DNA from 2 places in the Stenotrophomonas sp. STEN020 genome. Region 1 is predicted to be linked to the other one. Evidence: riboswitches for the same ligand, from Rfam matches in the RefSeq annotation. Region 1 holds a riboswitch; the other holds the start of a gene.

Region 1 (15,074 bases):
ATCTCAAGCGCGAGTGCATACGCATCCCTTCATTGCCGGTGCCGAACGGTGTAGTTGAACCAAGTCCCGCAGGCGCGGAGCTCAGGGGGTGGGGCTAGCTGCCATCCCGGCTCGATACGGATAGGTGGCAAAGATCGCCGCCACCGCCGCATCGATCCGCTCGCCACGCTGTTCCGGCTTCAGCCGTCCGACCGTGCCGACCGCAACGCCTTCCCAAACCAGTTGCTTCTTCCGCACATCCACCACGTCCACGTTCAAGGTGCCTTCCGTGTACTGACGTACATCAGTGCGGTCGCGCCAGTACGGCACGGCAACATAGCCGCGGGCGCGGTAGCTGTAGTAATAGTCGTAATCCACTTCCGGCATCGTGGTGACCTGGGTCTTGTCCTGCAGATAGGCGTTGAGGTTCACCCACAGGTCCGGATTGGCTTCATCGAAGCGGTAACCGCGTGACTCCATCTGTGAACGCACCGCCGCGCGGATGCGGTTGCTGGTGATGGTGGTATAGCCGTGCTGCTCAAGCGCCAGCGGGCTGAAGAACGCGAAGCTGCGGTAGCTTGAAAAATCGGCAGTAGGATCTGCCTGGCTGGCGACGCGCGGGGTGCTGGCGCAGGCGCCCAGCAGGAGCAACGTGGACAAGACGAAAAACAGAGCAACAAAGCGAAGTTTCATGGTCTACCCCTGGTGTGGACGGCTGCACGCTACCACGTCCGTACCCGCGCTGGCGTCAAGCAGTGGCCGGGGCACCCGCGTGGATGCCCCGCCCCGACTCACCGGCCTATTCGACGCGATAGACCTGCGCGCCCTGTTCGCGGAACTGTGCCGATTTCTCGGCCATCCCAATCGCCAGCGCCTGCGCCTCATCCAGCCCCTGCTCGGCGGCGTACTCACGCACATCCTGGGTGATCTTCATCGAGCAGAAATGCGGGCCGCACATCGAGCAGAAATGGGCCAGCTTGTGCGCATCCTTGGGCAGCGTCTCATCATGGAACTCCTTGGCCTTCTCCGGATCCAGACCGAGGTTGAACTGATCTTCCCAGCGGAACTCGAAGCGCGCCTTGCTCAAGGCGTTGTCACGGACCTGCGCGCCAGGGTGGCCTTTGGCAAGATCGGCGGCGTGTGCAGCGATCTTGTACGCCATGATGCCGTCGCGCACATCCTGCCGGTTGGGCAAGCCCAGGTGCTCCTTCGGCGTCACGTAGCAGAGCATCGCAGTGCCATACCAGCCGATCATCGCCGCACCGATCGCGCTGGTGATGTGGTCGTAACCCGGCGCGATATCGGTGGTCAGTGGCCCCAGCGTATAGAACGGTGCTTCACCGCACTCCTGCAGCTGCTTGTCCATGTTCTGTTTGATCAGCTGCATCGGCACATGGCCAGGGCCTTCGATGATGGTCTGCACATCGTGCTTCCACGCTATCTTGGTCAGCTCGCCCAGCGCTTCCAGCTCACCGAACTGCGCCGCGTCATTTGCATCGGCAATGCAACCCGGGCGCAGGCCGTCACCGAGACTGAAGGACACGTCATAGGCCTTCATGATCTGGCAGATGTCTTCGAAGTGCGTGTAAAGGAAGTTCTCCTTATGGTGCGCCAGGCACCACTTGGCCATGATCGAGCCACCACGCGAGACGATGCCGGTAACGCGCTTTGCCGTCAGCGGAACATGTCGCAGCAGCACGCCGGCATGTATGGTGAAGTAGTCCACGCCTTGCTCGGCCTGCTCGATCAAGGTGTCGCGGAAAATCTCCCAGGTCAGCGCTTCGGCGCGACCATCCACTTTTTCCAGCGCCTGGTAGATCGGCACGGTGCCGATCGGCACCGGTGAGTTGCGCACGATCCACTCGCGCGTCTCATGGATATGCTTGCCGGTAGACAGATCCATCACCGTGTCACCGCCCCAGCGGATCGCCCACACCAGCTTCTCCACTTCCTCGGCGATACCGGACGACACCGCGCTGTTGCCGATGTTGGCGTTGATCTTGGTGAGGAAGTTGCGGCCGATGATCATCGGCTCGCACTCGGGGTGGTTGATATTGTTGGGCAACACCGCGCGGCCGCGCGCGATTTCATCGCGTACGAATTCCGGGGTGATGATCTGTTGGATGTTGGCACCAAAGCTCTGCCCCGGATGCTGCGCAAGCAGACCGGCATCACGCACCGCGTCCAGCCGCTGGTTCTCGCGGATGGCGACGTATTCCATCTCGGGGGTAACGATGCCACGGCGCGCATAGTGCATCTGGGTGACGTTGGCAGTGCCGATAGCCCGACGCGGTAACGTGCGCGCGGGAAAGCGTACCGCGTCGAGCTTCGCATCGTGCTGACGGCCGCGACCGAACTCGGAACTGAGCCCGGCCAACTGCTCGGTATCGCCACGCTCCTCGATCCAGGCTGTGCGCACCGCCGCCAGCCCAACTGCCAGATCGATATTGGCCTGTGGGTCCGTGTACGGGCCGGAGGTGTCATACACGGTGACCGGATGATTCTCCTCGCCGCCGAACAAGGTTGGCGTGCGGGTCAGCGCGATCTCACGCATCGGCACCTGCAGATCCGGGCGCGAGCCGGCGACGAAGATCTTGCGCGAACCGGGGATCGGCCGGGTCACCGACTCGGAGAGTTGCTGGGCCTGTTGCTGCAGGCTGGGCTGTGCGTTCATTGGCATTCGTCCTGTCTATCCACACGCGGGGTGCGAAGGCCACGCGAGGGATTCGCATGACGGAACGAAGCGAAGGCGTACGCCAGCCGGCCCTTGCCCATAGCGGGCACAGCGACTGGCGGCACACGAAGCTTCCCTACGCCGGTATGAGCCGGATCAGGTTCGAAGGGTATGTCTCAACCGCGACCCAATGGTCACGGTACCCCCGCTTCGGGCGTCATTAGACCTGCAATCGATGGGAAAGCCAAGCCAGCAGGAGCGTCGGTCAACGGGCTGCAGCTACTGCCAGCAGGCCTTGCCTTGCACAACGTCACAAGCCACTAACGTAGTCGTGACGCGCCATTCAGTAACATCCCGCGCAGGCTCGTTTCGAATGACTGCCTTGCGGCGCTTGCCGCCCCTCCTTTCCCGGCCCGGCACCATGGTGCCAGCCGGCTGTCCTGCAAGCTCAGGCTCGCTCCCCTCAATCACTCACTTGATCGGAGAAGCTCCTTCATGGTGTTTCGTATTTCCATTGCACTGGTCGCGCTACTGGTGCTCATTGCCGGCCTCGCGCCCGGCCCCTTCAACGACGTGGTACAGGCCGCGCTGGCCCAGGTTGTGCGTGGCGCTGGCTGGATGTACCTGCTGATCGTGTTCCTGACACTATCTTTCCTGCTGTACCTGGCGTTCGGCCGCTTCGGCAGCCTGCGCATCGGCGGCGAAGACGCCGAGCCGGATTTTTCCCGCGCCAGCTGGCTGTCGATGCTGTTCGCCGCCGGCATGGGCATCGGCCTGGTGTTCTGGGGCGCGGCCGAGCCGATATCGCATTTCGTCACCCCACCGGAAGGCCTGCCGCCGCAAAGCATGGATGCCGCCCGCGCCGCGATGCGTTATTCGTTCTTCCATTGGGGCCTGCATCCATGGGCGATCTATGCGCTGATCGGGCTGGCAATGGCCTGGTTCCAATACAACCGCAACGGCCGCGGCCTGATCAGCGACATGCTGCAACCGGTCATCGGCCGCCATCATCGCGGTTGGATCGGCAAGCTGGTGAACATTGCCGCCGTGGTTGCCACCGCAATCGGTGTCGCAACCACGCTGGGGTTCGGCACCATCCAGATTGCTGCCGGCCTGCAACGTGTGTTTGGTGTTACCGCAGGCGTGCCACTGCAGATGACCGTTATCGCCATCGCCTTCGTGCTTTACATGCTCTCCACCACCAGCGGCGTGGACCGTGGCATCAAGTGGTTGTCCAACTTCAATCTGGCGCTGGCGGCATTGCTGCTTGCCGCAGTGCTGGTGCTCGGCCCAACCGGCTTCATCTTCGACACCTTCACCACCACGCTGGGCGCCTACCTGAACCAGCTGGTGACGATGAGCCTGCGCATGTCGCCCTTCTCTGGCAGCACCTGGGTCGCCGATTGGACCATCTTCTACTGGGCTTGGTGGATCGCCTGGGCGCCGTTCGTGGGCTCATTCATTGCGCGGGTATCACGTGGCCGCAGCGTGCGCGAGTTCGTGGTAGGAGTGGTGCTGGCGCCTACCCTGCTCGGCTTCCTGTGGTTCTCCGTGTTCGGTGGCACCGCGCTATGGGCGCAGCTGTTTGGTCAGGCCGATCTGGTCCAGGCGCTGGGCAATGGCTATGAAACGGTATTGTTCACGCTGTTCGACAACATGCCGGCCTCGTTGCTGCTATCGGGGCTGGCGCTGGTGCTGCTGGTCATCTTCTTCGTCACCTCCGCCGACTCTGCGGTGCTGGTACTGGCCAGCATGTCCACCGATGAGGCCGGCGATCCACCGCTGTCACGCAAACTGGTATGGGGCATTGCCGTTGCCCTGATCGCCGCAGCATTGCTGCTCGCAGGTGGGCTGGATGCACTGCAGGGCATGATCACCATCGCAGCACTGCCGTTCGCGTTGTTGATGGTGCTGGTGATGATTTCGCTGTACCGGGTACTGGACGCCGAGCACAACCGCCAGCGTCGGCTCGCACAACGCGCGCGACACATGATGGAGGCATGGATCGAACGCGAGCAGGCAGCGCAGGAAGAAGCGCGGGCAGTCACTGAGCGTTCGTCAGGTCTGGACAAGTAGATGGGAGCTGTGAATTGCCGTGGTGGATGTGGCTTGCTTGGCATCCAGCTGCGCAATGTGGCTGAACAATTGGGTGGTAAGTGTGGCAGCGAAGAGCTACCCCTCCCCAACCCTCCCCTTCGCTGCGCGAAAGGGAGGGAGTAGAAGCGGCTCCGTCGCCATCTTGTAGATCGCCAAGAACGGTCCCCTCCCTTTCGCGCAGCGAAGGGGAGGGGTGCTTTGGCTTTGGCTTTGGCTTTGGCCCTGCCACAACCACAAGAAGCGAAGATCAGTACCCCGCCGCCTGCCCATCCTTGCGGCTTTCCGAGGCGCCGTAGTAAACGCCGCTCTCCGGGTCGCGCATGATCGCTTGGTAGCCGCCATAAGGGCCGTCGGCAAACACCACACGATGCCCCTTGCGCATCAGGCTGCGCACCGTCTCATAGGCAAAACCGGTTTCAAGATTGACCTCGCCGCCGTCGCGCATCGCCGTGGCCTGCCCGGTCGGCTCGGTGGAACCTTCATGCTGGATGCGCGGCGCATCGCCGGCTTCCTGCAGGTTCATGCCGAAGTCGACCAGGTTCATCACGATCTGCGCATGCCCCTGCGGCTGCATTGCACCACCCATCACGCCGAAGCTGGCGAACGGCTTGCCATCCTTGGTGATGAAGGCCGGAATGATGGTCTGGAACGGCCGCTTGCCCGGTGCATAGCCATTGGGATGGTCCTTCTGCAGCACGAACATCTCGCCGCGATCCTGCAGGATGAAGCCCAGTCCCGGCGGCGCCATGCCGCTGCCCATGCCGCGATAGTTGGACTGGATCAGTGACACCATCATGCCGTCGGCATCAGCCACGGTCATGTAGATGGTGTCGCCCTGCTCCAACTGCCTGGGCGTGCCCGGCTGCACTTCCTTCAAGGCCTTGTCCATCGAGATCAGCGCGCGGCGCTGTGCGGCGTACTCTTTTGAGATCAGCCGCTGCACTGGCGCCGGCGAGAATGCCGGGTCCGCGTAGAAACGGGCACGATCGGCGAACGCCAGCTTCTTGGCCTCCACGAACAGATGGATGTGTTCGGCCGAGCCAAAGGGAATCTTCGAGAAATCGTAGCCCTCCAGCACATTGAGGATCTGCAGCGCGGCGATGCCCTGGCTGTTCGGCGGCAGCTCCCACACGTCATAGCCGCGGTAATTGCTGCTGACCGGATCGACCCACTCGCCTTGGTGGGCGGCCATGTCCTCGTAGCTCAGATAGCCGCCATTGGCCTTGAAGTAGTCACCAATCCCGCGAGCGATGTCACCTTTGTAGAACGCATCACGGCCGCCGTCAGCAATCTGCTGCAAGGTGTCTGCAAGATTCGGATTGCGCCACATCTGCCCCTTGCGCGGCGCGTGCCCATCGATGGTGAACTGCTCCTTGAAGCCCGGATACTGCGACAGCTTGGGCACCGAGCGATCCCAGTAGTAGGCGATGACCTCCGATACCGGATGCCCTGCGCGCGCATAGGCAATTGCCGGCGCCAGATTCTCGGCCATCGGCTTGCGCCCGAAGCGCTCGTGCAAGGCGAACCAGCCATCTACCGCGCCGGGTACCGACACCGGCAGCGGCCCGGTCGCTGGAATTTCCTTCAAACCACGCCGCTGCAACTCCGCCAGCGTCAGCGAGCGCGGAGAACGGCCCGAGCCGTTGTAACCATGGAGCTTCTGCGTCTTGGGGTCCCACACGATCGCGAACAGGTCACCGCCAATGCCATTGCCGGTCGGCTCCATCAATCCCAGTGCAGCGTTGGCAGCGATGGCCGCGTCCATCGCCGACCCACCCGCCTTCATCACGTCGAGCGCGATCTGCGTGGCCAGCGGCTGCGACGTGGCCGCCATCGCATGCGGCGCGATGACTTCCGAACGGGTGGCAAATTCATGACCAGTGATACGGTCTGCGGCAAACGCCGCTCCCGCCACAGTGGATAGAGCAAGCAACAACGCGGTACGCAGCATGGCGGGCAACCAACAAGGGAATGGCTGGACGATAGCCCAGCCACCGTATCGACGCACGCCTTGCGCATGCGCCTCGTACTGTACTCCCCGTCACCCAAGTGCTCAAACCAGCCAAGCTGGACCGCGGGCATCGGACTGTCTTTGTGGGAGCGGCGTCAGCCGCGAAACAGGGACATCATCAGACGAAGAGGTTCGAGCAACCTCAGCTTCGCGGCTTACGCCGCTCCCACAGTAAGACAGCAAGCTTGCAGACCACCGCCTGCACCCCAGCCCTACATCCGCGCAGACGCCATTCCAATCAAGCCGACTGCCTCGTGTCCGCCGCTGGGCCCACTGCTGATCTGCTCCAGCAGGCCGCGCGTCTCCTGGCCTGGATCCAGGCCCAGCTCCTGCCGCAGTACCGATTCGAATCGCTGGTAGACATTGAGCGCCGCAGCACGCATACCCCTGCCGGCATGAGCGCGCATCACCCGCCGGGTATGTGCCTCATTCCAGGGATCACGCTGACTCAAGGCATTGGCCAGCTGTACCGCGGGCTCCCAACGCGCTGCTTCCAGCATCTCATCGCAGCAGCGCGCCGCCGCATCGAGCAGCTGCGCGTCCAGCAATTGCCGGGTGCTCGCCAGCCAGCTCTGGAAGTTGGAATCGGCTATGTCCTCCATTCCATCCAGGAACACCCGTTGCTCGGCCATCAGGTGGACTGACTCACACGGTGTCTGCTGCAGCAGATCGACATCGAACAGTGGCTCACTGCCGCGCATCAGACCAACCGCAGAGCGCTCGATGCGCAGGATGCCCTCCCCCAAAGCCAGGGTGCAGAAGCGATTGAGGTTGCTCAGCACCTGGCGCAGATTGGTCAGGGCACTGGTCTCACCCAGGTTTGGCCACAACAAGGCCGCCAGTGCTGCCCGCGAATGCATGCGGTTGGACTCGATCGCCAGGTAGCCGAGCAGGGTCCAACCCTTTCGATAGATCAGCGGTGCAGGCAGCCCAACCCCTTGGCCCATCAGCTGCACCAGACCTGTCGTCGGCTCGCCACTGGCTCCGTCACAGCGGTGTGCGCCTGCACACGTGATGTCCTGTCCTGTTAACTGCATCATGGCTTCCTTCCTCCGGCAGGCCCAGAAAAGAGCCTCTTACTTCCTAAACCGGCAAAAGCGGCGCAATCCAATCACCACCGGGCAATATTTTTCTCCCGCGCCAATCCAAGCCCCCCGGATTGGCCCGAATCCGCGCAATCCAGCCTCCGCCGTTGATTGAACCTGTAGGTTTCAGCCGCAACCATGCCGCCACGACGGGGCTTACGCACCGAATCCAGAAAATCACACCTGCAAGCGTTGACACGCACCTGCCTGCGGTGGTTATCTCGACTAATGCTGCAACGCCACAACACCACCGCCAACACGCTTTCGACCCCGGCTCACGCCGCGGCGTCGCTGCTTGTACTCGTACTTATTACCGAACCTACAGGGGCGGGACGAGCTGGCGCGTAGCAGAAAATGCCAGATTCGAACAAAGACCCCGCACCGGCCCCGGCGCGGGGTTTTTCGTTTCCAGCTTCTATTTCATCTGAAACCATGTACCCGACCCCAGACACCTCCAACAAACACACCGCCAACGCCGCCTGCCGCAGCGCTGCGACCTGCATGGTGTCTGCCCCGCCCGCCCCGGCCGCTGCGTCCTGACGCAACGGCCGTTTTTATTTCTGCCTGACTCTCTTCATTGCAAGGAAACCAAGCACCATGAGCACCAACGAACTGCCCCAGATCAAAATCGCCGTCGTCGGTTACGGCAGCCAGGGCCGCGCCCATGCCATGAACCTGCGTGAATCCGGCTTCGACGTAGTTGTCGGCCTGCGCGCCGGCGGCCCCACCGAAGTCAAGGCGCAGGCCGATGGCTTCACCGTCAAGAGCCCGGCCGAAGCGGTCAAGGACGCCGACCTGGTCGCCGTGCTGACCCCGGACATGGTGCAGAAGAAGCTGTACAACGAGGTGCTGGCACCGAACATGAAGCAAGGCGCCTGCCTGCTGTTCGCACACGGCCTGAACGTGCATTTCGGCATGATCGAGCCGCGCGCGGATCTGGACGTGGTGCTGGTTGCACCCAAGGGCCCGGGCGCACTGGTACGTCGCGAGTATGAAATCGGTCGCGGCGTGCCGTGCATCTACGCGGTCTACCAGGACAAGAGCGGCAAGGCCGAGCAGTTCGCACTGGCCTATGCGGCTGGCCTGGGCGGCGCCCGCGCCAACATCATCAAGACCACCTTCAAGGAAGAGACCGAAACCGATCTGTTCGGCGAGCAGGCCGTGCTGTGCGGTGGCGCTTCCTCGCTGGTCCAGGCTGGCTTCGAGACGCTGGTGGAAGCCGGTTACCAGCCGGAAATTGCTTACTACGAAGTGCTGCACGAACTGAAGCTGATCGTCGACCTGTTCTACGAAGGTGGCATCACCCGCATGCTGGAGTTCATCTCCGAGACCGCGCAGTACGGCGATTTCGTCAGCGGCCCGCGCGTCATCGATGCCTCGGTGAAGGCACGCATGAAGGACGTGCTGACCGACATCCAGAACGGCACCTTCACCAAGAACTGGGAAGCCGAGTACGAAGCCGGTCTGCCGAACTACAAGAAGTTCCAGCAGGCCGACAAGGAACACCCGATTGAAAAGGTTGGCAAGGAACTGCGCGCCAAGATGGTTTGGCTGCAAGGTCAGACTGCGTAATCCGCGGTCCCCCACCCGCAACAGGCAAAGGTCGCTGCATGAACACTTCCACCCCCGGTGCGCCCCGTAACGGCGCACGCTGGCTGACGCAGGCTCTGGAAGCCGAAGGCGTGCAAACGCTGTTCGGTTACCCGGGCGGCACCATCATGCCGTTCTACGACGCATTGGTGGACTCCAGCCTCAAGCACATCCTGGTACGACACGAGCAGGGCGCGGCGCTCGCCGCCAATGGCTATGCCCGCGCAAGCGGCAAGGTAGGCGTATGCGTGGCCACTTCCGGCCCGGGTGCGTCCAACCTGGTCACCGGCATTGCCGACGCCATGCTCGACTCGGTACCGATGGTGTGCCTGACCGGCCAGGTTGGTACGCCGCTTTTGGGTACCGATGCGTTCCAGGAACTGGATGTGTTCGGCATGACCTTGCCGATCGTCAAGCACAGCTGGTTGGTGCGCAGCGTCGACGAGCTACCGAACGTGGTTGCTGAAGCCTTCCGTGTCGCCCGCGAAGGGCGGCCCGGTCCGGTGCTGATCGACCTGCCCAAGGACGTGCAGCTGGCCAATGCCGCACATCTGCCCGATCACGTGCCGGCCTCGGTCGACCCGATTCCGGCACCCGCGGCCGAGGCACTGGCCGAGGCACTGGCGGCAATCGCACAGGCCGAAAAGCCGGTGATCTACGGCGGCGGCGGCATCGCCCTGGGCGATGCGGTCGGCGAGTTCCGCCAGTTCGTCGAAGCCACCGGCATCCCCACCGTGCTGACCCTGCGTGGCTTGGGCGCGCTGCCCGCCAACCACCCGCAATACCTGGGCATGCTGGGCATGCACGGCACCCGCGCCGCCAACATGGCGGTGCAGGATTCGGACCTGCTGATCGTGGTCGGCGCGCGCTTCGACGACCGTGCCACCGGCAAACTGGCCGAGTTCGCTCCGTTTGCCCGCGTCATCCACCTGGATGCCGACATCTATGAAATCTCCAAGCTACGCGGCGCGGACATCTCGCTGCCCGGCAATGTCCGCGACGGCCTGTTGGCGTTGACCGGCGAGCGCGCCAACTGCAATACCTGGCGTGCCCGCTGTGCCGCCAACCGCGAGAAGTTCAGCGCCCGCTACGATGCACCGGGCGAGCAGATCTACGCCCCGCGCCTGCTGAAGCGACTGAGCGAAGTGGCCCCGGCGGACACCGTCATTGCCTGCGACGTCGGCCAACACCAGATGTGGGTTGCCCAGCACTGCCGCTTCAACCACCCGCGCAACCACCTGACCTCCGGCGCGCTGGGTACGATGGGCTTCGGCCTGCCGGCAGCGATGGGCGCGCAGTTCGCCTGTCCCGATCGCACCGTGGTGCTGGTCTCCGGTGATGGCAGCTTCATGATGAACGTGCAGGAGCTGGTGACCATCGCCCGCTGCAAGCTGCCGATCAAGATCGTGCTGCTGGACAACTCCTCGCTGGGCATGGTCCGGCAGTGGCAGGAGCTGTTCCACGCCGAGCGCTACAGCGAGATCGACCTGTCCGACAACCCGGACTTCGTTGCCTTGGCGCAGGTATTCGGTATCAAGGCCAAGCGCATCGTCGACCGCAATGATGTGGAAGACGGTCTGGCCGAGCTGTTCGATTGCAGCGGCCCGATGCTGCTGCATGTGTCCATTGATGCACGCGCCAACGTGTGGCCGCTGGTGCCGCCCAACAACGCCAACAGCACCATGCTGGACAGCAACCCAGCCCATGCCAAGGCAGCGCAGGAGAGTTCCAATGCAATACCGGCTTGACCTGGTGCTGAAGCCTGCCGAAGGCGCGCTGGTGCGCGTGATCGGCATGGTCGAACGGCGCGGCTTCGCCTTCAGCAACATCGCCGGCAACCGCAATGCCGACGATGCCGGCCGCTGGCACGTGCAGATGGACATCCATGGCACGCGCCCGCCGGAAACCCTGTGCCACCAGCTGCAGAAGGTCTACGACTGCGAGTCCGTGCGGCTGGTGCCGGTAGCAGGTGCCAGCGTATGAACGTACGCCGCGGGAATGGGGAATGGGGAGTAGGGAATAGCAGGTTCCAGCGAGCGGCAGCTCTGCGTGCACAACGGAGGCGTCTTCTTCAATGCCCCTCGGTACTCCTCCATTCTCGATTCCCGGCTCCCGATTCCCGGCAGAAAAATGCCTGACCGTGGCCGCGCCGTCGCAGTTGCAACACCCGCTGACGCGTTGAACGTCAGCGTTGCCGACGTATTGGCCGCGCAGGCACGCCTGCGCCGTTTTTTGCCGCCTACCCCGCTGCATTACGCCGAACGCTTCGGCACCTGGCTCAAGCTCGAAAACCTGCAGCGCACCGGCTCCTACAAGGTGCGTGGTGCCTTGAACGCGATGCTGGCTGCACTGGAGCGCGGTGACGAGCGCCCGGTGATCTGCGCCTCGGCCGGCAACCACGCCCAAGGCGTGGCCTGGGCCTCGCACCGCTTGGGCGTGCAGGCGATCACGGTGATGCCGCATGGCGCACCGGCCACCAAGATTGCCGGCGTCCAGCATTGGGGCGCCACCGTGCGCCAGCACGGCAACAGCTACGACGAAGCCTTCGCCTTCGCCCGTGAGCTGGCAGAACAGAACGGCTACCGTTTCCTGTCCGCCTTCGACGACCCCGACGTGATCGCCGGGCAGGGCACGCTGGGCATCGAGCTGGCACCGCATGCACCGGACGTGGTGATCGTGCCGATCGGCGGCGGTGGCCTGGCCTCCGGCGTCGCCCTGGCCCTGAAGTCCCAAGGCGTACGCATCATCGGCGCGCAGGTTGAAGGCGTGGACTCGATGGCACGCGCGATCAAAGGCGATGTGCGCGAAGTTGATCCTGTGCCAACCCTGGCCGATGGCGTCAAGGTCAAGATTCCAGGCTTCCTTACTCGTCGCCTGTGCGCCAGCCTGCTCGACGACGTGGTCATCGTGCGCGAAGCCGAGCTGCGCGAAACCCTGGTGCGGCTGGCGCTGGAAGAACACGTCATCGCCGAAGGTGCTGGCGCACTGGCGCTGGCCGCAGGCCGCCGCGTTTCCGGCAAGCGTAAGTGTGCGGTGGTATCCGGCGGCAACATCGATGCCACGGTATTGTCGACCTTGTTGTCTGAAGTACGCCCCAGCCCACCACGCAAACCTCGACGGCGTAACGCCGAACGACTTAGAAGCCGTGTCGTTGCATCGACACAGCGCAGTTCCAAATCCGAATCCCCCAAAATTTCCGTTACCGCCGCAGTCGAGGAGACCCTCTGGTGAATACTCCAACCAACAACACCCCGCGAATTACCATCTTCGACACGACCCTGCGTGACGGTGAGCAATCACCCGGCTGCAGCATGACCCCACCACAGAAGCTGGTGATGGCAAGGGCGCTGGCGGAACTCGGCGTGGACGTGATCGAGACCGGTTTCCCCGCAAGTTCGCAGTCCGACCGCGAAGCCATGGCCCTGATCGGCCGCGAGGTACGACAGCCGGTCCTGGCAGTGCTGTCGCGCTGCCTGGCCGGCGATATTGAAACCTCACTCAAGTCATTGGAAGCCGCAGCGCGCCCGCGCCTGCACGTTTTCCTGTCCACCAGCCCCCTGCATCGTGAGCACAAGCTGCGCATGAGCAAGGAGCAGGTGCTGGAATCGGTGCACAAGCATGTGAGCATGGCGCGCGGCTATCTGGATGACATCGAGTTCTCCGCCGAAGACGCTACCCGCACCGAACTGGACTTCCTGACCGAAGTCACCCAGGTCGCCATCGCTGCCGGTGCGCGCACCATCAACCTGCCCGACACCGTTGGTTTCACCACGCCGGAAGAAATCCGCGCGATGTTCCAGCACGTGATCGGCAATGCCGCCGGTGCCGACAAGGTCATCTTCAGCACCCACTGCCATAACGATCTGGGCCTGGCCGTGGCCAACTCGCTGGCCGCCATCGAGGGCGGTGCGCGTCAGGTGGAAGGCTCGATCAATGGCATCGGCGAGCGCGCCGGCAACTGCGCGCTGGAAGAAATCGCGATGGTGCTGAAGGTGCGCAACGCCTTCTACAACTTCGACACCGGCTTCGACACCCAGCGCATCGTTCCTACCTCGCAGCTGCTGCAGCGCCTGGTCGGCATGCCGGTCCAGCGCAACAAGGCCATCGTCGGCGCCAATGCCTTCGCCCATGAATCCGGCATCCATCAGCACGGCATGCTGCGCAACCGCAACACCTACGAAATCATGCGTCCGGAAGACGTGGGCTGGGAGTCCTCGCAGATGGTGCTGGGCCGCCACAGCGGCCGCGCCGCGGTCGAAGCACGCCTGCGTGCGCTGGGCTATTGGTTGGAAGAGGAAGAGCTGAAGCTGATCTTCGAGCAGTTCAAGGCGCTGTGCGAACAGCAGCGCGTGGTCACCGACGCCGACCTGCAGACCCTGATGCAGGGAACCTCCAGCAGCGACGGCTACCGCCTGGCCTCGATGACAATCAGCGACGTCGGCAGCCGCGCCAATGCGCTGGTCGAACTGTCCGATCCGGAAGGCAACCGCGTCGCCGAAACCGCGCAGGGCGACGGCCCGGTCGATGCCTTGTTCTCGGCATTGTCTGCGGCCACCGGCGTGCAGCTGACCCTGGACAGCTACCACGTGCACAGCGTCGGCATCGGCGCCGATGCGCGCGGCGAAGCCAACCTGAGCGTGCGTCACGAAGGCGAGATCCTCGAGGGCACCGGCACCAGCCGTGACATCATCGAAGCCAGCGCGCTTGCCTGGCTGGATGTCACCAACCGCCTGCTGCGCCAGCGCGAAAGCAGCACCACCGAGGAAGCCGTCAGCGCCTGAGCGCGACGGCAGAACATAGGCAACGGAACGAACCAATGAGCTCCGCACCCAAAACCCTGTACGACAAACTGTGGGACGCCCACGTTGTCGTTCCCGAAAGCGACAGCGCGCCGGCCGTGCTGTACGTCGACCTGCACCTGATCCACGAAGTCACCTCGCCGCAGGCCTTCACCGAGCTGCGCGAGCGCGGCATCAAGCCGCGCCGCACCGACCGCACCAAGGCGACGATGGATCACTCCACGCCGACCCTGCCGGCCGGTCCGGATGGCAAGCTGCCGTATGCCAGCAAAGCCTCCGAAGCGCAGGTCGAAACCCTGGCCAGGAACTGCGCCGAGTACGGCATCGAGCTGTTCGACCTGTCCTCGGCCAACCGCGGCATCGTCCACGTCATCGCCCCGGAGCAGGGTTTCACCCAGCCGGGCATGACCATCGTCTGCGGTGACAGCCACACCTCCACGCATGGCGCGTTTGGGTCACTGGCGTTCGGCATCGGCACCAGCGAAGTCGGCCATGTGCTGGCCACGCAGTGCCTGCTGCAACGCAAAGCCAAGACCATGGCGATCACCGTCGATGGCGCGGTTGCGCCGGGCGTGGGTGCCAAGGATGTTGTGCTGCACATCATCGGCGTGATCGGCGTCAACGGCGGCACCGGCCACGTGCTGGAATTCCGTGGTTCTGCGATCCGCGCGATGGACATGGAACAACGCATGACCTTGTGCAACATGTCGATCGAAGCCGGCGCCCGCGCCGGCATGGTGGCACCGGACCAGATCACCTTCGACTGGGTCGCCAAGACCCCGCGCGGCCCCAAGGGCGCCGACTTCGACAAGGCCGTGGCGTATTGGTCGTCGTTGAAC
Region 2 (15,074 bases), on a different contig from region 1:
CCCGCGGTGTGGGGCGAATGATACAGACTTCGGCAGAGTCGCGCCAGCGCTTTTTAACAATTCCTTTCACACGGGTTGTTTGGCTGTCAGCGCTGGATCTGCAATCCCTGTAGAGCCGAGCCATGCTCGGCTGGGGCTCTACTGGGAAGGCCCTTGCCGATGCTCGGCACTACCTGGCTGCTTTACCGGCAAGGCCCCCGCCGAGCATGGCTCGGCACTACATTCAGCAGCCTTGGCGGTGCTGGCGTACCATCGCGCCTCCATCGCAACACCTGCCCCACCCTGTCCTGATGACCCAGCAAACACACCGCGTGCAAGGCCTGAACAATGATGAGGTGGCCGCCGACTGGCCCGCCATCAATACGACCGAGCTTGCCTGGCTGTGTAATCGCTACCCGCAGCTGGACGCTGGCAGCACCCTGCTATGGCACAGCCCGCGACCGATGTCGGCCGCAGCGATTGTCCAGGGCCCGCACGGCAAGGTCTTCGTCAAACGGCACCACCGACTGGTGCGCAGCGCTACTTGCCTGCAGGAAGAGCACCAGTTCATCACCCACCTCGCCAAGGCAGAGGTGCCGGTTACCCAGCTCCTGCATGACCACAATGGCCACACCGCCACTGAACACCGCGACTGGACCTACGAGCTGCACGCCGTGGCCGATGGCCAGGACCTGTACCGGGATGCCCCATCGTGGACGCTGCTGACCGAAGTCGAACGCGCGCGCGCTGCCGGCCGAATGCTGGCGACCCTGCACCGCGCCTCCTCCAGCTATGACGCGCCCCAGCGCAGCACCCACCTGCTGGTCGCGCGTGATGAGCTGATCCGTGCGAAGGACCCGATCGCGGCCCTCAAGGCCGATCTCGGCAACCGACCTGCCCTGGCCTGCTACTTGTCACGCATTCCTTGGGAGCAACAACTGCAGCGCAGCGTCCTGCCTTGGCACACCGGACTGGCCGCGCGCCTGCTGGCAGAACCTCGGCTCTGGGCCCACAACGACTGGCATGTCTCCAACCTGCTGTGGGGCCATGGCGAGAACGCCATGGAAGTCAGCTGCGTGTTCGACTTCGGCCTGGCCTCCCCCACCAGCGCCCTGTTCGACCTCGCTACCGCCATCGAGCGCAATGCCATCGCCTGGTTGGAACTGGAGCGCGGCACCGAAGCGGTACGTATCGATATCGCACTGGCACTGCTCGAAGGCTACCGCGGGGTACTACCCTTGTCGGCTGAGCGGGTACACCTGCTAGCGGACCTGCTGCCAATGGTGCATTTCGACTTTGCACTGTCCGAAGTCGAATATTTCGAAGGCGTCACCGGCTCCACCGCCAATGCCGATGTGGCCTGGCAGCCGTTCATGCTCGGCCACCCCGAATGGTTCGCCAGCGCCCCTGGCCAGGCTTTGCTGCAGGCGCTGCACGCCGCTGCCTGAAGCGGCCCGACTCGCAAATCATTCGCATTTGTAGTGAAATGACGCCCTGAAGCGGGGGTGCCTGGATTTGCCAGGCTGAGAGAGTCCCTTGGAACCTGATCCGGTTTGCACCGGCGTAGGGAGCTTTGAGCAGCAGCCGCAGCGCCGTCATTGGCGCTGCGCATGCGCGCCTTCGCTTCGTCTCCCTTGTTGCCTGAAGACGAATCGAATGAACCGCTGCCTGCGCCCCACGTTGCTGTCTCTCGCCCTGAGCACCGCCCTGCCGCTGTACGCCAGCGACACCGGCCTTGATGCTGCTGCCGAACACTCCCCGACTGAACTGGCCGCCGTACGCGTGCAGGCCCGCCAACCCGACGCGGACAACTCCCGCGCCAACAGCTTTGGCAGCGGCGACTGGAAAAGCACGCCAGCATCGATGAACGTGCTGGACCGCGACTTCCTCGACCACCAACAGGTGCGCTCGCTGTCCGAGCTGGCCAGCAATGACGCCTCGCTGGGCGATGCCTACGCACCGGTCGGTTATTACCAGAACGTCGCCATCCGCGGCTTTGCGCTGGATACCGCCACGGGCTACCGCTTCAACGGCATGTCGATTGCCGGCGAGCAGCGCCTGGCGCTGGAGAACCTGCAGGCCGTGGAAGTACTCAAGGGCGAAGCCGGCCTCGCTGCCGGCGTGATGGCGCCGGGCGGCATCATCAACTACGTCGGCAAGCGTCCGGCGGAAGTGCGCACCGTCACCCTGGGCACCGACAACGAAGGCTCGCGCTATGCCGCCATCGACGTCGGCCACTGGCTGACCCCACGCATCGGCCTGCGCTTCAACGCCGCCTGGGACGACAGCGCGTCCTATATCGAACATGCCGATGGCCGCCGCAATTTCTACTCGCTGGCGACCGACTGGCTGATCGGCGAGCGCGGCAAGCTCGAAGTGGATGCCAACTACCAGACCAGCGCGCAGCGCTCGGCTTCCGGCTACCAGCTGCTGGGCGCGAGCAAATTGCCGACCGGCGTGGACCGTGAGCAATTGCTCGGCTATCAGCCGTGGCAGAAGCCAGTAGGCATCGCCAGCACCAATATCACCGCGCTGCACACCTACGATTTCAACGCCAATTGGCAGTCACGCGTTGCCGTCAGCCACAGCCGCACGGTGATCGACGACAACGTCGCCTTTGCCTATGGCTGCTACTACGCCGCGCAATGCGCCGATGGCAGCGTGCCCGGCAATTATTTCGCCCCCAACGGCGACTACGACATCTACGATTACCGCAGCCCGGACGACACCCGTCGCAATCAGGAACTGCGCGCCGAGCTGCGCGGCAGCTTCGACACCGGCAGCATCGGCCATCACCTGATCGTGGGTGCCGACCAGTTCCGCCGCACCGTCGACAAGCGCCGCAACGTCAACGAGTACGTCGGCACGGTCAACATCCACGACAAACAGCCACCGGTGTTCGAGCCCTCGCCGCTGATGCCGGGTGCGTCCGCACGTCGCCTGGACAGCCGCCAGACCGCCGTATTCGCGTTGGACCGCATCCAGCTCAATGAAGACTGGCAGTGGCTGGCCGGCGGCCGCTACGTGCGCCTGGACGAACGCGCCTACGACAAGCGTGGCAATCCAGAACGTCGTAGCCGCCTGTCGCGCTTCCTGCCGCAGACTGCGGTGATGTGGAAGGCCAGCGACAGCATCAATGCCTACGCCAGCTATGTCGAAGGCATCTCGCTGGGTCAAGAGGCACCGTTCTGGACTGCGAATGCCGACACCTTCCTGCCGGCAGTGCAATCGCGCCAGCTCGAAGTCGGTGTGAAGTATGCCAGCAGCGAGCAGTTGACCCTGGGCGCAGCACTGTTCCGCATCACCCAGCCGTACCAGTACGCTAAGCCCGACAACAGCGATGTCGGCTACACCTTTGTCGAGGAAGGAAAACAGGCGCACATCGGCCTGGAGCTGACCGCCAATGGTCAGCTCACCGATGCACTGCAGATCATCGCCAGCGCCAGCGTGCTGCAGGCGCGTGCGCGCGACACCGGCACGCCGAGCTACGAAGGCCACCAGCTGGTCAACGTACCCAAGCTGCGCACCAGCGTGCACCTGAGCTATGCACTGCCCTTCGTCGAAAACCTGGACCTGACCGGCGGCTGGCGCTATGCCTCGGCCAATACCGCGCGTGCTGATGGTGCAGTACGCGCACCGAGCTACAACGTGTTCGACGCCGGCCTGCGCTTCCAGCACCAGCTGCAAGGCCACGCAGTGAGCTGGAATCTGTCGGTAGACAACCTCTTCAACCGCTTCTACTGGCGCGACACCGGCAGCAGCATGGGCGATTACTACCTGTTCCCGGGTGCACCGCGGCAGGCGCGCGTATCGGTGAGCTTCGCGCTGTGAACAGCGCCACGCTCGAATGGTCGGCCGCGCTGTGCAGCATCCTCGGCGTCTGGCTGATGGCGCAACGGCGGATGATCGCCTGGCCGGTTGGCCTGTTGTCGGTTGCGCTGTACGCATTGGTGTTCGCCGAGGCCAAGTTGTATTCGGACACGCTGCTGCAGCTCGCCTTTGCCGTCTTCCTGATCTATGGCTGGATCAACTGGCGGCGCCACGCCATCGACGAAGGCAGCGTGCGCATCGTGCCCTTGTCACGCAGCAAGATGCTGCGCGACCTGGGCATTGGCCTGCTTGGCGGCATCGCACTCGGTGCCGGCATGCACAGCTTCACCGATGCATCGCTGCCGTGGCTGGACGCGATGCTGACCGGATTGAGCCTGGTCGCGCAGTGGTGGCAGGCACGTCGCCACACCGCCACCTGGTGGCTGTGGATCGTGGTCGACGTGGTGTACGTGGGCGCGTATCTGTTCAAGTCACTGCACGTGACGGCCGCGCTATACGTGTTCTTCCTCGGCTTGGCGGTGATCGGACTGCGCGCATGGAGTGCGGCTGCCAACTCACCTACTCCAGAGCCGGTGCCGCACGGCGCTCGCTGAGCGATCCCTCGCATTGCCACTGCTGCCGGCACCGGCAGCAGCTGGCTGAAGGCAAATTGCAGACAATAAAAAAGGCCCCGTCAGGGGCCTCCTTTTTACCTGCAGAAATCACAAGGACTCTGCCGGTCATTATCTGGAGCGGGAAACGAGACTCGAACTCGCGACCTCAACCTTGGCAAGGTTGCGCTCTACCAACTGAGCTATTCCCGCGGATTGAATGCAGCACCTGCGAAACAGAGCGCCAACATTCGAGATGTATTGCAAGACTGGAGCGGGAAACGAGACTCGAACTCGCGACCTCAACCTTGGCAAGGTTGCGCTCTACCAACTGAGCTATTCCCGCAGGCTTGCTACATCTATTTACTCATCGAAGCACGAATGAACATGACTCGATGCTTGAAACTGGAGCGGGAAACGAGACTCGAACTCGCGACCTCAACCTTGGCAAGGTTGCGCTCTACCAACTGAGCTATTCCCGCTTGGGAGGCGAAATTCTACATGCATTGGCCGCGGTGTCAACAGCCTGTTCACTTTTTCACTGCACTATTGCGCGCGGCTTTTTCGTCTTCACGCAGGCTCGGCCAGGCCGCACGCAGGTACTGCAGCGCAGACACCAGAGTCAGCAAAGCGGCGATGGCCAACATCCAGTCGCCAATGTGGAAAACCGGCTCGCCCATCCAGATGGTTTTGTACGAGGTATTGGGCGACACCGAGTACAGCAGGCACAGCAACGCCACCATCTGCGCGGTGGTCTTGACCTTGCCGATCATCGCCACCCGCACCTTGGCGCGCTGGCCGATCTCGGCCATCCACTCGCGCAACGCCGACACCGCGATTTCACGGCCGACGATCACCGCCGCCCAGAACGCCATCCACGGCGTCGGATGCCCCTGCACGATCAGGAACAGGGCCACCGCCACCATCAACTTGTCCGCCACCGGGTCCAGGAACGCACCGAACGCCGAATGCTGCTCGTACTTGCGCGCAACCCAGCCGTCCAGCCAATCGGTGATCGCCGCCAAGCCGAAAATCGCCGCCGAGGCGAAATTGGTCCAGGCGTAGGGCAGGTAGAACACCAGCACCAGCACCGGGATCATCAAGATCCGCAGCAGTGTCAGCCAGGTGGGGATGGTCAATTTCATTACAGCATTACTCCGCCGCCGGATCGGGTACCGACAGACCATGAAGGTTAGCGTAGATACGTGCAGCGAGGGCGGCATTGATGCCTTCCACGCGGGCGATTTCGGCCTCGCCTGCCGCCTTCAAACCGGCGATGCCACCGAAATGCTTGAGCAGGCTGGCGCGCCGACGCGGGCCGATACCGGGAATATCTTCGAGTTTGCTGGTCATGCGCACCTTCTGCCGACGCCCGCGGTGACCGGTAATGGCAAAGCGATGGGCCTCGTCACGCACCTGCTGGATGAACTGCAGGGCCGGGGACGCCGCGCCGGGGCGCAGCTCACGGCCATCAGGCAGCACCAGCGCTTCGTGGCCGGCGCGGCGCTCCACGCCTTTGGCCACGCCTACCAGCATCACCCCTTCCACACCGAGGTCAGCCAGCGCCGCCTGTGCCTGCGCCAACTGTCCGGCACCGCCGTCGATCAGCAATACATCCGGCAACACCCCGCCCTCTTCTACCGCGCGACGGAAGCGCCGGTCGATGGCCTGGCGCATGGCGGCGTAATCGTCACCCGGCTCGATGCCACTGATGTTGTAGCGCCGGTACTGCGCGCGCACCGGGCCGGCGGCATCGAACACCACGCATGAGGCCACCGTGGCCTCACCCATGGTGTGACTGATATCGAAGCACTCCACGCGCTTGACCGGCTCGGCCAGCCCCAGCATCTCGCGCACGGCTTCGCTGCGCGCCTGCTGCGCACCGACGCTGTCCATCTCGGCAACCAGGGTGATCTGCGCGTTGCGACTGGCCAATTCCACGTACCCGGCGCGTTCGCCACGCACATTCCACTTCAGCGCCACCTTGCGCTCGGCCGACGCGCTCAGCGCAGCCTCGATCATCTCCGCGTCCGGAATCTGCCGATCCAACAACACTTCCGCCGGCGGCTCATGTTCGACGTAATACTGCGAGACAAACGCCGCCAACACTTCTTCGGCACTGTCTTCGCCATTGGTGCGCGGGAAGAACGCGCGCGTACCCAGATTGCGGCCATCGCGGAATGCCAGCAGCATCACGCAGGCGCTGGCGCCCTGGGTTGCACAGGCCAGCACGTCAAGATCGGCTGCGCGCCCGTCCACGTACTGGCGGTTCTGCATGCTGCGCAACGAAGCCACCAGATCACGCAGCCGCGCGGCACGCTCGAATTCCAGTGCATCGCTGGCCTGCTGCATCGCCTGCATCAGTTCTTCGGCGAGCTGATCGCTCCTGCCTTCCAGAAACATCGCTGCGCGCCGCACCGACTCGTCGTATTCGGCCTGTGGCACCAACTCCACGCACGGCGCGCTGCAACGGCCGATCTGGTACTGCAGGCAGGGCCGCGAACGATTACGGAACACGCTGTCCTCGCAGCTGCGCAGCTTGAACAGCTTGTGCATCAAATTCAGCGTTTCGCGCACCGCGCCGACGCCCGGATACGGCCCGTAATAGCGTCCGGGCAGCGCACGCGGACCGCGATGCAAAGCAATCCGCGGCCATTGCTCGCGGGTCAGCAGCACCTGCGGATAGGTTTTGTCGTCACGCAGCGAGACGTTGTAACGCGGGTTCAGCGACTTGATCAGCTGGTTTTCCAGCAGCAGCGCTTCAGCCTCGGTGCGGGTGACGGTGACATCCATCCGCGCCACCTGAGACAGCATCATCATGATGCGCCGGCTCTTCGGCGAGCCATTGAAGTAGCTGCCTACGCGTTTGCGCAGCGCACCGGCCTTGCCCACGTACAACAAGGTGTCGTCGGCAGCGTACATCCGGTACACACCTGGCGCGGTACTCAGTGCCGCAGCGAAGGCCTTGCCATCGAATTCATTGGCAACTACGGCGGTCATCCTTCAATCGGCACTTCACTCAGTTCGCCGCTGAGTGGATCAAAACGCAGCACTGCGTGTGCGTCGGCTTCGGCAATCCAGATCGCGCCTGCAGCCACCGCCAACGCAGCCGGGCCATGCAGACGACGCGGCAGATTGACCGTGGACAGATCACCACCGCCCAGGCGCAGGGTGCGCAGCGAGCCATTGCCGGCATCGGCAATCCACAACAGCGGTGAATCCGGCCCCATTGCCAAGGCCAACGGATACTGCAGACGTGCACGCAGGCGTGGGCCATCAACATTGCCCGACTCCCACGGCCCCTGCCCGACCAAGGTCTGCACCAGGTCGCCACGCAGCTGCACCGAACGAATCGCCGAACCCAGCGCGTCGCAGACGTACAACGCCTGCTGGACCGCAACCAGACTGCAGGGCTGCGCAAATGCGGCCAGATGGCCACTGCCATCGCGCACTTCCACCGCGCCGGCACCGGCACGCCAGCGCAGCTCGCGCGTGCCCAGGTCATAGCTCCAGATGTGGTTGTCACCGGCCATCGCGATATGGATCTGGTTATCCGCCACCGCAACTGCCGCAGGGTGATTGAGCGGGCTGTCCCAAGGCTGGGCCAGCACACCGGCGCGCGGGTCACCGGCACGGCCATTGCCGCACAAGGTATCCACCTGCCCGCTGATCAGATTGATGCTGCGCAAGGCGTGGTTGCCGGTATCGGCCACGTACAGGATCTCGCGCACCAAAGCCAAGCCCTGCGGGCGGTTGAACGCCGCCTCGCCGGTGCCGCCATTGATCAGATCGGCGCTGCCCAGGCCGAACTGACGCAGAACGCGGCCGTTATGGGTGCACTCGAGAATTCGATGGTGACCGGTGTCGGCCACGTACAGGCGATCTGCGGTAGCCACCAGTCCGGCCGGAAACAGCAGCGGGAGGCGCGGCTCGGCGTTGATTTCACGGATGCCGTAGGCATCATCGTCCAACGGGCGTGTCATGCCTTCGCCCAGACTGTTCAAGGCCCGCTCCAAGTCACCGGTCGCGCCCACCAGCCGCTCCTGTTCCTGCCCATAGGCATCGAGCATCAGCAGGGTTGGCCAGGACTGTACGTCGAACCGGCGCCAGGCATCCCACTGCGCGTCCAGCACGATGGGGGCACTGATGCCCTGCCGGCGCAGCAGCTTCAGCGCTTGCTGCGGTTCACGCTCGAACTCGAAACGCGGCACCTGCACCACCAGCAGCTGCACCTTGCCAGGGTTGCGTGCCTGCCAGCGCATGACCTCGGCCAGCCGCTGCATGCACCACACCGAGGCGCCATTGACGAAGGCCAGCACCAGCGGGCGGCCGCGCATGTCCTGCAGGGTCGCAGGCGCTGCGTTCAGCCAGATGCCAGACGTGGGCAGTTCCGTTACGCGGGTTTCGTTCATGCTGGGATTATGCCGGAGTCATCGCGCCGCGACAGGCGGCGCACTGTGGCCTGGGCCGCAGTATCGAGCAGTGCCCAGCTGTGCTCGAAATCTCCCACGTCACCGTAATAGGGATCCGGCACCACATCCGCTCCATCAGTGCCCGCCCACGGCAGCCACAACACCGCGCGCGCTTCGAAGCCGGCCGGGGCCAGCTCCCGGGCGTCACGCAGATTGTCGCTATCCGCGCACAGGATCAGGTCGTACTCCTCGAAATCCTCGACCAGCAGCTGACGGGCGCGTTGAGCGGAGATGTCCACGCCGTGTTGGCGGGCACAGGCAACGGCACGTGGATCCGGACCGCGCCCGGCATGCCAATGGCCCGAGGTGCCGGCCGAATCAACCTGCACCCAGTTGTTCAACCCCGCCTCGGCAATCCGCATGCGCAAAACCCCTTCGCCCATCGGTGAGCGGCAGATATTGCCCAGGCAGACCACCAGCAGCTTCATTGCCCCGCCCTCATCTGCGCCTCGGCGCGATGCAGATCTTCCGGGGTGTCGATTCCCGGCGGGAACGGCGCCGGCGACAAGGCCACCGCGATACGGAAACCAGCTTCCAGCACCCGCAGCTGCTCCAGCGATTCGATCTGCTCCAGATTGCCCGGCGGCATGGCGGCAAACTGCTGCAGGAAACCGGCCCGGTAGCCGTAGATACCGATATGCCGCAGCCACTGCCCCGCCGGCAGCACATCGCGGCTGGTGGCGAAACCATCGCGATGCCAGGGAATCGGCGCGCGGCTGAAGTACAGGGCATCGCCCTGCGCAGTCCGCACCAGTTTGACCACATTGGGATCAAACAAGGTTGGAGCATCCTCCACCAACGTCGCCAGTGTCGACATCGGCGCGCCACTGTCAGCAAGCGTCTTCGCCACCGCCTGGATTCCCACAGCCGGAGCAAACGGCTCGTCGCCCTGCAGGTTGACCACGATCACATCGTCGGCCCAACCGGCCTGACGGGCGCATTCGGCCAAGCGGTCGGTACCGGAGGCATGCGCCGGGTCCGTCATCGCCACATGGATGTCGGGCAATCCAGCCACCGCTTCTGCAATCCGCACGTCATCGGTGGCCACCCACACCTCGCGAGCACCCGCGTCCAAGGCCCGACGCGCCACATGCAGCACCATTGGTTCCCCGGCGATCAGCGCCAAGGGCTTGCCGGGCAAGCGCGTGGATGCATAACGGGCCGGAATGGCCACCACGAATTCGGGAATCCTGCTCATCTCAACTCCTTACCAACACACGCAACAACGGCCTGTCTCAGCCGCGGGAAAGCTTACCCAGGCGATCCAGCAAGGCCACCCAGAACGCAGCCGGCAACTCGGCCTGCAACGGCACCGAGTAGTGCCACGCCGTGGCGAAGCCCTGGCATTTGACCGCGTCCTTCTCGGTCATCAGTACCGGCAATTCGCTGCCGAAGGACAAGTCTTGCGGCGTGTAGCGATGATGATCGGCAAAGGCATGCGGCACCACGCCGATATCGCGGCTGCGCAACATCTGGAAAAACCGCTGCGGATTGGCGATGCCGGCCACCGCGTGCACGCGCAGCCCGGCAAATGCCTTCAAGGGTTTGTCACGGCCGCCCTTCAGCGGCCGCGCCGAATTGATCGACAGGCGCATCGCCCACTCGCCAAAGCCGGAATCTTCCGTCTGAGTGGACGCATCACTGGTCTGTCCGAGATTGACCACGCGGAAGTCGCAATGCGCTGCGCGCGACACCGGTTCGCGCAGCGGCCCGGCCGGCAACAACCGACCATTGCCGTAGCGCCGCACCGCATCCACCACTTCGATCTCGATATCCCGCGCCAGCCGGTAGTGCTGCAGGCCGTCATCGCAGACCACCACATCACAGCCGGCTTCCAGCAAAGCCTTGGCCGCGGCGACCCGATCCTTGTCCACCCGCACCGGCACGCCGCTCTTCCAGGCGATCAGCACCGGCTCATCACCGCCCAGACCCACGTCCATATCTGCGGTCACCCAGCGCGCCGTATCAGCCTCATCGCGGCCGTAACCGCGACTGGCGACACCGGGTTTCCAGCCTGCTTCGCGCAGGCGGTTCACCAGCTCGATGGTCAGCGGGGTCTTGCCGGTACCGCCAGCAGTGATATTGCCGACCACGATCACCGGCAGCGGTACCTGCCGGGTACGCATCCAGCCACGTCGGTACAGGCTGCGGCGCAGGCCGGTTACTGCGCCATACAGTGGCGCCACCAGTCGTGCCAGCAGCGGCACCGGTGCGTCGCCATACCAGTAGGCCGGCGTTTGCGGTCCTAGCTTGGCCATCATTCCTGCCTATCGCGGAACTGCATGCTATGCAGGTGTTCGTACAGACCGCCCATCGCCAGCAGTTCAGCATGGGTTCCCCGCTCGACAATGCGCCCCTGATCCATCACCAACACCTGATCGGCGTGCTCGATGGTGGACAGGCGATGCGCGATGACCAGCGTAGTGCGGTCTGGCATCAACTTCTGCAGTGCGTCCTGCACCAGCCGCTCGGATTCGTTGTCCAGTGCAGCGGTAGCTTCGTCCAGGATCAGGATAGGCGCGTCCTTGAGCATTGCGCGGGCAATCGCCAAGCGCTGACGCTGGCCACCGGACAGGCGACCGCCCTTTGCCCCAACCGGCGCATCAATACCCTGCGGCAGCTGCTCAACGAACTCGCTGGCGTTTGCGCCATCGATTGCCCGCTGCAACTGCTCGGCGCTGCGCTCCTGCAGCTCACCATAGGCGACGTTCTCGGCAATGCTGCCATTGAACAAGGTGACCTGCTGTCCAACCAGGGCGATCTGCCGACGCAGATCGGCCAGCTTGTAGTCCTGCAACGGGTGGCCATCGAGCAGGATTTCGCCCGCCTCGATCTCATAGAAACGTGGAATCAGCTTGATCAGGGTCGACTTGCCACTGCCGGAGCGGCCAACGATGGCGGTTACCGTGCCCGGGTTGGCAACGAAGCTGATGTCTTCCAGCGCCGGCCTGGTCTGCCCCGCATAACGGGCAGTGACATGGCGGAACTCCAACAGGCCCTTGGCGCGCTGGAGCGACAGATTGCCCCTATCCACTTCGTCTTTAGCGTCAAGCACATGGAACAGGCGCTGCGCCGAGGCAATGCCGCGCTGGGTCATGTTCTGTACGTTGGTCAGCTGCTTGAGCGCCGGAATGATCGCCAGCATCGCCATCAGCAAGCCGACAAAGTCGCCCACCGTCAAACGCCCGGCAGCTGCTTCGTGGCCAGCGATGAGCAACAGCGCAGCCAAGCCGACCGCACCGATCAACTGCACCATGCTGGAAGAAATGCTGCGCGTAGCCTCAACTTTCATCGCCAGCCGCAGATTGGTATTGGCCAACCCGGTATAGCGATCCAACTCAGCCGGCTGCGCACCGAATATTTTCACTTCCTGATGGCTGGACAGGGCCTGATCGGCTGCCTGCAGCAGATCAGCACCGCTCTCCTGGATACGATGACTGATGCGCCGGTAGCGCTTGGCCACGATATTCATCACCCAGGCCAATGGTGGCGCCAGCACGAAGATCGCGAGCGTCACCTGCCAGCTGTAGTACAGCATCACTGCGAGGGAACCCAGCGCCTGCAGTGATTGCTGCAGCACCACCTTCATCGCATCAATCGCGGCCTGTGCCACTTGATCACTGTCCGAGCCCAATCGCACCAGCATCGACGGCACCGGCTCGGAGTCGAAACGCTGCCCTGGCAGCCGCAGGTACTTACCCAGCACCAATACCCGGAAATCACGGGCGATGCTGCGCGCGGCCTTGCCCATGCCCATGTCGGTCAGGTAACCGGCCACACCACGCAGCAGGAACAAACCAATGACGGCCAACGGCATCCACTGGTTGATGTCCTTCGGGTTCACCAGGCTATTGGTGATCGGGCTCATCAAGATCAGGAAGCCGCTGCCTGCACCAGCCTCGATCAACATGCCCAGGCCCGCCATCAACAACAGCGGCCGATAGGGCTTGGCGAAGCTCAACAAGCGCTTGTATATCTTCCAAGCCGAGTCGTTATCACTCATCGTTTGGCTTCCGGTGCGGTTGCAATCGCGATCCGGCGAAAGCCGAGTTGACCCAAGGCGTCCTGCGCGGTGACCACGGCTTGATAGGGCGTGCGTGCATCAGCGCGCAGCAATACTGTCTGTTCGCGATCGGCACCGGCCAACTGCGCGATGATCTGCTTCAGCGACTCAATGTCGGTGCGCAGCACTTCCTGATCGTTGACGAAGTAGCGGCCATCGGCGTTGACCAGCACGCTCAGCGAACTCTGCGGAGAACTGGTCTTCTGGTCGCTGGCCGTGGGCAACTGCACCTGCAGCGTCGAGCGCGCATCAAAGGTGGTGGTGACCACGAAGAAGATGATCAGCACCAGGATCACATCGATCAAGGGCACCAGATCGATATGTGGCTCATCCTGGGTGCTATTGCTACCAATCCGCATGGGCTCAGGCCTTCTCGGTTGCCGCCGGGCGCGGCGCAGCAGCTTTGCTGGCGGCCATTACCGCTGGGCGACCATCAAGTGCATCCAGCAACGCGCTGGCTTCCTGCTCCATCTCGATCACATAGCCATCAATCAGGCCACGGAAGTAACGATGGAACATCAAGGCCGGGATCGCCACCATCATGCCGGTTGCGGTACACACCAAAGCCTTGCCGATGCCGCCAGCGAGCTGCCCGACATCGCCAACGCCGTGATCAAGAATACCCAGGAACATCTGGATCATGCCGACCACCGTGCCCAACAAGCCCAGCAACGGGCCGGCCGAAGCGATGGTGCCAAGTGCATTGAGGAAACGGCCCATCCTGTGCACCAGGTGGCGACCAGTGTCTTCGATGCGCTCACGGATCTGGTCACGCGGGCGGTTGCGCGCCTCAAGCGCGGCCGCCAGCAACGCGCCCAACGGCGAGTTGGCGCGCAGGGAGTCAATATGTGAGGCATCCAGCTTGCCGCGCGCGGCCCAGTTGCGGACCTCCTGGCCCAGACCCGGCGGCAGCACCTCGTTGCGGCGCAGGCTCCAGAAACGCTCCAGGACGATCGCCAGCGCCAGCACGCCCAACAACAGCAACGGCACCATCGGCCATCCGCCGGCTTTGACCAATTCCCACACGTTTCAACCCTCCGGCGCCGTGGCCGTGTATTTGATGTCAGATAGGATAGCAGCCGCCCGCACCCGCTCAGCGGCATCCCATAGCCTTGAACGCCAGATTCTGCGCTCACGCAGCTGTAAACCCTCCTTGCCCAGCCAGACGTGCAGCGCCCCGCTCCCTGCCGTGGTCAGCACCTCGGCCCCTGAACGCTGCCAGCGCGCCACCACATCATGCCGAGGGTGGCCGAAACGGTTGCCATGGCCGCTGGAAATCAGCGCCAGGCGTGCGTCGGTCGCTGCCACAAAAGCATGACTGGAAGAGCCGCCGCTGCCATGGTGCGCCACCAGCACCACCTCCGCGCGCACTTTTACCGGCGCTTGCTTGAGCAGGCGCTGCTCGATCACCTCGCCGATGTCGCCAGTCAACAACGCGGCCCCGTAAGCGCCCTGTACCCGCAACACGCAACTGGACTCATTGCCCAGATACGGAAACTCCGGCGTGGGGTGCAGAAACTCAAACAGCACCCCATCCCATTGCCATGCCTGACCTGCCTCGCAGCTAGATTCGGCACCCGCGCCCAAGGCCAGTCCTGGCGGCATCAATACCTGCGCAGGAGGCAGGACGCCCTGCACCGCCGGCAACCCGCCAGCATGATCATGATCGCCATGACTGACCACCAGCCGGTCCAGACGAGGCACGCCCAAGGCACGCAATGCAGGCACCACCACCCGGTCGCCGGCATCAAAGCCGTCAGCTACCGCCGGTCCGGTGTCGAACAGCAGTGTGTACTGACGGGTACGCAGCAGCACTGCCAAACCCTGCCCTACATCCAGCGTGACCAACTCGAACTCGCCGAACCCTGGCCTGTCGCGCGATGGCAGGCATAGCGGCAACCACAGCAGGACCGCCAGGCACTTGCCCGGAACCCCTGCCGGCAGCAACAGCCACACTGCGCCGAGCAGCGCCATAGGCAAGGCGAACCACACCGGCTCGGGCAGCCACCACAATGAATAGCGAGCACTACCCAGCAGCTGGAACAACGGCCAGCTCAGATCGAAGCACCATGCCGAGGCCCGCCAGACCAAGCCGCCCGCACCACTGCAGATCGCCTCCAGTGCCGTACCGATAAGCGC

What was found. Region 1 has a riboswitch for thiamine pyrophosphate ahead of thiC (phosphomethylpyrimidine synthase ThiC). Riboswitches for the same ligand answer to the same signal wherever they lie in the genome.
Region 2: it holds a riboswitch for thiamine pyrophosphate, as region 1 does, so the genes downstream of both, ACVOLZ_RS04735 (TonB-dependent siderophore receptor) here and thiC (phosphomethylpyrimidine synthase ThiC) in region 1, are expected to answer to the same signal.

Annotation. Positions count from the first base shown of each region.
Region 1 covers NZ_JBRREI010000025.1:27,347-42,420, forward strand. The annotation lists gene ACVOLZ_RS12070 (ion channel) at 1-25, opposite strand, end outside; gene ACVOLZ_RS12075 (DUF4136 domain-containing protein) at 82-639, opposite strand; gene thiC (phosphomethylpyrimidine synthase ThiC) at 779-2,653, opposite strand; TPP riboswitch at 2,769-2,870, opposite strand; gene ACVOLZ_RS12085 (BCCT family transporter) at 3,149-4,729, shown strand; gene ggt (gamma-glutamyltransferase) at 4,998-6,701, opposite strand; gene ACVOLZ_RS12095 (AfsR/SARP family transcriptional regulator) at 6,974-7,798, opposite strand; gene ilvC (ketol-acid reductoisomerase) at 8,444-9,418, shown strand; gene ilvG (acetolactate synthase 2 catalytic subunit) at 9,457-11,184, shown strand; gene ACVOLZ_RS12110 (ACT domain-containing protein) at 11,168-11,419, shown strand; gene ACVOLZ_RS12115 (threonine dehydratase) at 11,615-12,667, shown strand; gene ACVOLZ_RS12120 (2-isopropylmalate synthase) at 12,664-14,217, shown strand; gene leuC (3-isopropylmalate dehydratase large subunit) at 14,253-15,074, shown strand, end outside.
Region 2 covers NZ_JBRREI010000007.1:31,510-46,583, reverse strand. The annotation lists tRNA gene ACVOLZ_RS04745 (tRNA-Gly) at 1-5, opposite strand, end outside; gene ACVOLZ_RS04740 (phosphotransferase enzyme family protein) at 291-1,427, shown strand; TPP riboswitch at 1,471-1,566, shown strand; gene ACVOLZ_RS04735 (TonB-dependent siderophore receptor) at 1,636-3,810, shown strand; gene pnuC (nicotinamide riboside transporter PnuC) at 3,807-4,403, shown strand; tRNA gene ACVOLZ_RS04725 (tRNA-Gly) at 4,538-4,613, opposite strand; tRNA gene ACVOLZ_RS04720 (tRNA-Gly) at 4,671-4,746, opposite strand; tRNA gene ACVOLZ_RS04715 (tRNA-Gly) at 4,807-4,882, opposite strand; gene pgsA (CDP-diacylglycerol--glycerol-3-phosphate 3-phosphatidyltransferase) at 4,931-5,545, opposite strand; gene uvrC (excinuclease ABC subunit UvrC) at 5,553-7,400, opposite strand; gene ACVOLZ_RS04700 (hypothetical protein) at 7,397-8,812, opposite strand; gene ACVOLZ_RS04695 (low molecular weight protein-tyrosine-phosphatase) at 8,809-9,300, opposite strand; gene kdsB (3-deoxy-manno-octulosonate cytidylyltransferase) at 9,297-10,061, opposite strand; gene lpxK (tetraacyldisaccharide 4'-kinase) at 10,108-11,130, opposite strand; gene msbA (lipid A export permease/ATP-binding protein MsbA) at 11,130-12,875, opposite strand; gene ACVOLZ_RS04675 (ExbD/TolR family protein) at 12,872-13,294, opposite strand; gene ACVOLZ_RS04670 (MotA/TolQ/ExbB proton channel family protein) at 13,299-13,961, opposite strand; partial or broken gene ACVOLZ_RS04665 (DNA internalization-related competence protein ComEC/Rec2) at 13,855-15,074, opposite strand, start outside.